Leptothrix cholodnii SP-6: one gene and its partner. The main gene of each other region encodes a partner of the protein of the gene in region 2 in a complex. Links are inferred from orthologs where the notes say so. Each region holds a gene or a part of one and is shown on either strand. Other genes may lie near its edges.

The links. The genes of interacting proteins can lie anywhere in the genome.
Region 1: the proteins of uvrB (region 2) and LCHO_RS13840 are in contact, whole or in part, in a crystal structure (PDB 7EGT), measured with the Thermus thermophilus proteins. The link is inferred for Leptothrix cholodnii SP-6 from one-to-one orthologs. Residues at the interface, in WP_096411307.1 of Thermus thermophilus: Glu23, Leu25, Arg26, Asp27, Gly28, Glu29, Arg30, Phe31, Arg55, Glu326, Asp327, Phe328, Glu379, Ser382, Gln383, His398, Gly400, Arg401; in WP_096412145.1 of Thermus thermophilus: His654, Arg656, Phe657, Gln666, Asp668, Glu669, Lys680, Arg681, Leu682, Ser683, Lys685, Tyr686, Ala687.

The regions. Positions count from the first base shown.
Region 1 is NC_010524.1:3,048,247-3,053,132, reverse strand. What follows is about bases 961-4,083. They hold LCHO_RS13840 (UvrD-helicase domain-containing protein), read right to left. Parts: upstream 3,734-4,083; coding sequence 1,187-3,733; downstream 961-1,186. Other genes in these bases: LCHO_RS13835 (patatin-like phospholipase family protein), read left to right, coding at 3,810-4,083; LCHO_RS13845 (Dps family protein), read left to right, coding at 961-1,133. Outside these bases: icd (NADP-dependent isocitrate dehydrogenase), read left to right, coding at 1-485; more of LCHO_RS13845, read left to right, coding at 636-960; more of LCHO_RS13835, read left to right, coding at 4,084-4,868. UniProt on the Escherichia coli protein: A helicase with DNA-dependent ATPase activity. Unwinds DNA duplexes with 3'-5' polarity. Translocates on single-stranded DNA with 3'-5' polarity. Initiates unwinding more efficiently from a nicked substrate than double-stranded DNA.
Region 2 is NC_010524.1:1,117,797-1,120,840, forward strand. What follows is about bases 149-3,044. They hold uvrB (excinuclease ABC subunit UvrB), read right to left. Parts: upstream 2,705-3,044; coding sequence 593-2,704; downstream 149-592. Other genes in these bases: LCHO_RS05250 (low molecular weight protein-tyrosine-phosphatase), read right to left, coding at 149-596; LCHO_RS05260 (amino acid aminotransferase), read left to right, coding at 2,795-3,044. In the rest of the region: more of LCHO_RS05250, read right to left, coding at 99-148. UniProt on the Escherichia coli protein: The UvrABC repair system catalyzes the recognition and processing of DNA lesions. A damage recognition complex composed of 2 UvrA and 2 UvrB subunits scans DNA for abnormalities.

The DNA.
Region 1 (4,886 bases), 1.9 Mb from region 2 along the record:
AGCTGATCGACGGCGGCCCGTGGTGCAAGTTCAAGAGCCCGAAGAACGGCCGCGACATCACCATCAAGGACAGCATCGCCGACGCCTTCCTGCAGCAGATCCTGCTGCGCCCGGCCGAGTACTCGGTGATCGCCACGCTCAACCTCAACGGCGACTACATCTCCGACGCCCTGGCCGCGCAGGTCGGCGGCATCGGCATCGCCCCGGGCGCCAACCTGAGCGACTCGGTGGCCTGCTTCGAGGCCACCCACGGCACGGCGCCCAAGTACGCCGGCAAGGACTACGTCAACCCCGGCTCGGAGATCCTCTCGGCCGAGATGATGCTGCGCCACATGGGCTGGCTTGAGGCGGCCGACCTGATCCTCGTGTCTATGGAGCGCGCCATCGCCAGCAAGAAGGTCACCTACGACTTCGCCCGCCTGATGGAGGGCGCGACCCAGGTGTCGTGTTCGGGCTTCGGTCAGGTCATGATCGACTGCATGTGATCGTGGCGCGGGGCCTGGCCTCGCACCCGATCGAGATACGGCCCCGCGCGCAGTGCCGCCGCGGGGCTTTTTGTTGCCGGTCTTGACCTGCATCGGCCGGCCGAGCCGACCTTGTTCTAGAGTTCCGTCCTCGACCCACCGGATGAACCCATGGCCAAGAGCACCAAGAACACCCCCTCGATCAACATCGGCATCAGCGACAAGGACCGGGCGGCCATCGTCGGCGGCCTGTCCAAGCTGCTGGCCGACACCTACACGCTGTACCTGACCACGCACAACTTCCACTGGAACGTGTCCGGGCCGATGTTCAACTCGCTGCACGCGATGTTCATGGCCCAGTACACCGAGCTGTGGAACGCGGTCGATCCGATCGCCGAGCGCATCCGCTCGCTCGGCCACCCGGCGCCGGGCTCCTACGCGCAGTTCGGCCAGCTGACCTCGCTGAAGGACGCGCCGATCACGCCGCCCAAGGCGCTCGAGATGGTGGCGATCCTGGTCGAGGGCCACGAGGCGGTGGCGCGCACCGCGCGCTCGATCTTCGCGTTGGCCGACAAGGCCAGCGACGAGCCTACGGCCGACCTGCTGACGCAGCGCCTGACCGTCCACGAGCAGACGGCGTGGATGCTGCGCGTCCTGCTCGAAGAGTGAGGTCGTGAGGCCGTGAGGCGGCGAGCGTCACCGAGCCGGTGACGCCGCCGCGCTCACTCGATCGGCGTCAGCTTGGCGATCGCGAGTGCCAGCCACTTGGTGCCGTGGCGGCCGAAGTTGACCTGGGCGCGGGCGTCCGCGCCGACACCTTCGAGCGTCAGCACCACGCCCTCGCCGAACTTGGTGTGGAACACGCCCTGGCCCTGGCGCAGGCCGTGGCCGTTGTCCTTGGCCGCGCTCTGGCGCATCGCCGCGGGCACCGGCGCGGCCCATGACGGCGGCGCCGCCGGGGCCGGTTGCCAGCCGCTGTTGCGCCCGGCGCCGACCATGCCGCCGGGGCCCGAGCCGCGCTGCCAGGCCTGCTGGTATTGCTGCGCGTAACCCGAGCCGAAACCCTGCTGCTTGGGCGTGATCCACTTCAGCGCCGCCTCGGGCAGCTCGTCGAAGAAGCGGCTCTTGACGTTGTAGCGCGTCTGGCCGTGCAGCATGCGGGTCTGGCTGAAGCTGATGTACAGCCGCTGCCGCGCCCGCGTGATCGCCACGTACATCAGCCGGCGCTCTTCTTCGAGGCCTTCGTTGCCGCCGGCGCTGATGCTGTTGAGCGAGTTCTCGTGCGGGAACAGGCCTTCTTCGAGCCCGGTGATGAAGACCGCGTCGAACTCCAGGCCCTTGGCCGAGTGCACCGTCATCAGCTGCACGGCGTCCTGGCCGGCCTGGGCCTGGTTGTCGCCTGCTTCGAGCGCGGCGTGGGTCAAAAAGGCCGCCAGCGGCGACAGGATCTCGCCGGTTTCGGCGTCGGGCAGCAGGTCGACCGCGGCCACCGCCTCGGGCTCGCCGGGCAGGGGCGCGGCGATGGTGCCGGGCGCGGTCTCGTCGACCGGCAGCGCCACCGCGTCCTTGCCGAAACCCTCGATCGTCACGAAGGCCTCGGCCGCGTTGACGAGTTCCTCCAGGTTCTCGATGCGGTCCTGGCCTTCCTTCTCGGTGCGGTAGAAGTTGATCAGGCCGCTGGCGTCGAGCATGCGTTCGATGATCTCGCGCAGCGTCAGGCCGCGGGTGGCGTCACGCAGCCGGTCGACCAGCGCGGTGAAGCCCGCCAGCTTGGTGCCGGCCGCGCCGCCGAGTGCGCCCACGCTTTGATAGAGGCTGCGGCCGCTGGCGCGGGCCGCGTCCTGCAGCAGCTCGACGCTGCGTGCGCCGATGCCGCGGGCCGGGAAGTTGACGACACGCAGGAAGCTGGTGTCGTCGTTCGGGTTCTCGGTCAGGCGCAGGTAGGCCAGCGCGTGCTTGATCTCCGCGCGCTCGAAGAAGCGCAGGCCGCCGTAGACGCGGTAGGGCATGCCGGCGTTGAACAGCGCCGACTCGATCACGCGCGACTGCGCGTTGCTGCGGTAGAGGATCGCGGTTTCGCTGCGCGCCATGCCGCCGCGGTGCAGTTGCTGCAGTTCTTCGAGCAGCCACTGTGCCTCGGCGAAATCGCTGGTCGACTCGAAGATCCGCACCGGCTCGCCGGGCCCGGCCTCGGTGCGCAGGTTCTTGCCCAGGCGGCGGCTGTTGTGGGCGATCAGCGCGTTGGCCGAGTCGAGGATGTTGCCGAACGAGCGGTAGTTGCGCTCCAGCTTGATGACCTGCCTGACGCGGTACTCGCGCTCGAAGTCGCTCATGTTGCCGACCTGCGCGCCACGGAAGGCGTAGATGCTCTGGTCGTCGTCACCGACCGCGAACACCGCCGCCGGCTCGCGCCCGGCGAGCGCGCCGGGCGTGCCGGCGAACATCTTCAGCCACAGGTACTGCAGCCGGTTGGTGTCTTGAAATTCGTCGACCAGGATGTGGCGGAAGCGCCGCTGGTAGTGCTCGCGGATCTCCGGGTGGTCGCGCATCAGCTCGTAGCTGCGCAGCATCAGCTCGGCGAAATCGACCACGCCCTCGCGCTGGCACTGGTCCTCGTAGGCCTGGTAGATCTCGACCATCGTGCGCGCCTGGCCGTCGTCGGTGGGCAGGTCTTTCGGGCGCTTGCCGTCGTCCTTGCTGGACGCGATGAACCAGCTCACCTGCTTGGGCACGAAGCGTTCCTCGTCGAGCTTCATGGCCTTGATGACGCGCTTGACCGCGCTCAGCGTGTCGCCCGAGTCGAGGATCTGGAAGCTCTGCGGCAGGCCGGCCATTTTCCAGTGCGCGCGCAGGAAGCGGTTGCACAGGCCGTGGAAGGTGCCGATCCACATGCCGCGCACGTTGTAAGGCAGCATCGTCGAGAGGCGGTGCACCATCTCCTTGGCGGCCTTGTTGGTGAAGGTGACCGCCATCAGGCCGCCGGGGCCGATCTGGCCGGTCTGCAGCAGCCAGGCGATGCGGGTGGTCAGCACGCGGGTCTTGCCCGAGCCGGCGCCGGCCAGGATCAGCGCCGGCTCGGCCGCCAGCGTGACGGCGGCGTACTGCTCCGGGTTGAGGTTGGCGAGCAGGCCCGCGGGCAGCGCAGGCCGCGCCGGCGGCTCGTGCGGGTCGTGTGTTTCATCCCGCCGGTCGGGCTCGTCGAAGCCGATGTCGGCAAAGGCGGGATGGCCGGAATCGGGCAGGGGGGGCGAGGGAGGCAGGGCTGACATCCGGCGATTCTATTTTTGCCGCGATACTGCACTGCAGCATTTCCCCCTTCGGGGCCGGTGCGAGGAGTGCCATCTGATGTTCGGAAAGTTCAATCGACGCCCGCGTCTGAGCCTGGCCTTGCAGGGCGGCGGCGCCCACGGTGCCTACACCTGGGGCGTGCTCGATGCCCTGCTCGAAGCGGATCGCTTCGACTGGGATGCCGTCAGCGGCACCAGCGCCGGCGCGCTCAACGCGATCGTGATGGCTGACGGCCTGGCGCGCAGCGGCCACGGCCCGGGCCCGGCCGCCAACGAGGCCGCCCGCGAGGCGCTGGCGGCGTTGTGGAGCGAGGTCGGCACCCAGCTGCCCTTCGAGTGGTTCACCGAGGGCAAGGCCAGCGATCCCGGCCTGGCGCCGGCCGCGCGGGTGGCGCTGCAGTGGACGCAGCTGCTGTCGCCCTATCAGCTCAACCCGCTGGGGCTCAACCCGCTGCGCGACCTGCTGCAGCGGCTGGTCGATTTCGAGCGGCTGCGCCTGGCCAGCCCGATCCGGCTCTACATCGCCGCCACCCAGGTGCGCACCGGCCGGCTCAAGCTGTTTCGTGAACACGAGCTGAACGTCGACGCGGCCCTGGCGTCCGCGTGCCTGCCGACCATGCACCACGCCGTCGAGATCGACGGCGAGGCGTACTGGGACGGCGGCTACAGCGCCAACCCGGCCTTGTTCCCGCTGACCGCCACCGGCCATGCCGACGACGTGCTGATCGTCATGCTCAGCCCGCTGGCCTATGCCGAGCCGGGTGGCAAGTCGCCCACCAGCGTGGCCGAGATCCGCAGCCGCGCCGTCGAGATCGCCTTCAACGCCACCTTCCAGCGCGAGGCCGCCTTGCTGGGCAGCGCCTGCGCGGCCGCGCAGCGCGGCAACTGGTGGCCGTCGGGCGCCCTCGAGCGGCGCCTGCGCGCCTTGCGCTGGCACCTGATCGACGGCCAGGACGCGCTGGGCCACCTCGCCAGCGAAACCAAGCTGCTGGCGCACAAGCCGTTTCTGGAAAACCTGCGGGACCTCGGGCGCCACCGCGCGCTGCGCTGGCTGGACGAGGACGGCGCTCGAGTCGGCAAATCCGCCACCGTCGACCTGCAGGCGCTGTTCGCCTGAATCGGGGATAGGTCGACG
Region 2 (3,044 bases):
TCGGTCAGCGCGCCCGGGGCAGCCAGTCGGGTTTGACCCTCGCCCTCTTTCCCGAGTGTTTTACTCGATTATAGCGAACAGCTTGCTTCTTTGCTCGTTCACCTGTTCGGGAAACCCGATGATGCACCCAGCTCGACGATCAAGCCATCGCATGCGGCCTCGATCAGGTCCAGCACCCACTCGAAGCCGGCGGCTGCGCCGTAGTAGGGGTCGGGGATCACGCGCGGCGCACGCGCCGGGGCGTAGCTCATCATCAGCCGGAGCTTGTGGCGGTGTTCGGGCGGACAGGTGCTCCGGAGGTTGGACAGGTTGTCCTCGTCCATCGCCAGGATCAGGTCGAAAGTCTCGTAGTCGGCCGACGTGACACGCCGCGCCCGCACCGACAGCAGGTCGTAGCCGCGCCGCGCCGCATGGGCGACGCTGCGCTCGTCGGGCGGCTGTGCGGCACTGTTCGAGGCGTGCGTGCCGGCCGAGTCGATCTCGATGCGATGGCTCAGCCCGGCCTGCTCGACGCGCTGGCGCAGCACCACCTCGGCGGTCGGCGAGCGGCAGACGTTGCCCATGCACACCATCAGGATGCGCGTGACCCCGCTCATGAGCCGCCCTTCGCCACCAGCGCGTCGATGTTGTCGCTGCCGGCCGCACCGAAGGCCTGCTCACGCAATTGCGCCAGCTGATCGCGGATGCGGGCGGCTTTCTCGAACTCGAGGTTGCGGGCATGTTCGAGCATCTGTTTCTCCAGTTGCTTGATGCGTTTGCCGAGGTCCTTTTCGGACAGCGCCTCGACTTCGGCCACGGAATGCATGATCGCCAGGTCGTCCTTGCCCGACTTCTCGCCGTAGACGCCGTCGATCAGCTCCTTGACGTGCTTGCGGATGCCGCGCGGCGTGATGCCGTGCAAGGTGTTGTGCTCGACCTGGCGGGCGCGGCGGCGCTCGGTTTCGCCGATCGCCTTGCGCATCGACTCGGTCATCTTGTCGGCATACAGGATGGCCTTGCCGTTGACGTTGCGCGCCGCGCGGCCGATGGTCTGAATCAGGCTGCGCTCGGCGCGCAGGAACCCTTCCTTGTCGGCATCGAGGATGGCCACCAGCGAGACCTCGGGAATGTCCAGCCCCTCGCGCAGCAGGTTGATGCCCACCAGCACGTCGAAGGTGCCCAGCCGCAGGTCGCGCAGGATCTCGACCCGCTCGACGGTGTCGATGTCCGAGTGCAGGTAACGCACCTTGACGCCGTTTTCGGCCATGTAGTCGGTCAGCTGCTCGGCCATGCGCTTGGTCAGCGTGGTGATCAGCACCCGTTCGTTGATCGCCACCCGCAGGCGGATCTCCTGCAGCACGTCGTCGACCTGGGAGCCGGCCGGCCGTACCTCGATGAGCGGATCGACCAGCCCGGTGGGGCGCACCAGCTGTTCGACCACCTGGCCGGCATGCTGCTTTTCATAGTCGGCCGGCGTGGCCGACACGAACACCACCTGGCGCATCTTGCGTTCGAATTCTTCGAAGCGCAGCGGCCGGTTGTCCATCGCGCTGGGCAGGCGGAAACCGTAGGCCACCAGCGTGGTCTTGCGCGCCCGGTCGCCGTTGTACATGCCGCCGAGCTGGCCGATCAGCACGTGGCTTTCGTCCAGAAACATCAGCGCATCGGACGGCAGGTAGTCGACCAGCGTCGACGGCGGCTCGCCCGGCGCGGCGCCCGAGAGGTGACGGCTGTAGTTCTCGATGCCCTTGCAGTGGCCGACCTCCTGCAGCATCTCGAGATCGAAGCGCGTGCGCTGCTCGACCCGCTGCGCCTCGACCAGCTTGCCGTCGGCGACGAATTCGGCCAGACGCTCGCGCAATTCGAGCTTGATGCCCTCGATGGCGGCGAGCACCCGTTCGCGCGGCGTCACGTAGTGGCTCGACGGATAGACCGTGAAGCGCGGCACCTTCTGGCGCACGCGGCCGGTCAGCGGGTCGAACAGCTGCAGCGACTCGACCTCGTCGTCGAACAGCTCCAGGCGGATCGCCAGCTCGGAGTGTTCGGCCGGAAAGATGTCGATCGTGTCGCCGCGCACGCGGAAGGTGCCGCGCGCGAACTCGGTGTCGTTGCGCGTGTACTGCATGCGGATCAGCTGCGCGATGACGTCGCGCTGGCCGATCGTGTCGCCCACGCGCACGATGAAACGCATCTGCGTGTAGTCCTCGGGCTTGCCGATGCCGTAGATCGCGCTGACGGTGGCCACGATGATCGTGTCGCGGCGCTCGAGCACGCTCTTGGTCGCCGACAGCCGCATCTGCTCGATGTGCTCGTTGATCGAGCTGTCCTTCTCGATGAACAGGTCGCGCTGAGGCATGTAGGCCTCGGGCTGGTAGTAGTCGTAGTAGCTGACGAAATATTCGACCGCGTTCTTCGGAAAGAACTCGCGGAACTCGGCGTACAGCTGTGCCGCCAGCGTCTTGTTGGGCGCAAAGATGATCGCCGGGCGGCCCATGCGGGCGATCACGTTGGCCATCGTGAAGGTCTTGCCCGAGCCGGTCACGCCCAGCAGCGTCTGGTAGGTCAGGCCGTCCTGGATGCCCGAAACCAGTCCCTCGATCGCCGTGGGCTGGTCGCCAGCCGGCGGATAGGGCTGGAACAGCTGGAAGGGGGAACCCTCGTAACTGACGAACTGACCCGCGGTCGCTGCCGCCGGCTCGATCACGGCCTCCTGAAGCTCACCCATCGTCCACATTCCTCGCCGCTAAAATTCTCGCAATCTGCCAGAGTAACTCAGGGTGGAGATCCTTTCCAACACACGCCCACAGGCCAAACCATGTCCCTCTTCTCTTCCATCGAGATGGCTCCCCGCGACCCGATCCTCGGGTTGAACGAACAATTCGCCACCGACCCCAATCCGGCCAAGGTCAACCTGGGTGTGGGCGTCTATTTCGACGAAGACGGCAAGCTGCCGCTGCTCAAGTGCGTCGTCGCGGCCGAGCGGCTGATGTTCGAGGCGCCCAAGGCGCGCGGCTACCTGCCCATCGACGGCATCGCCGCCTACGACAAGGCGGTGCAGGGTCTCG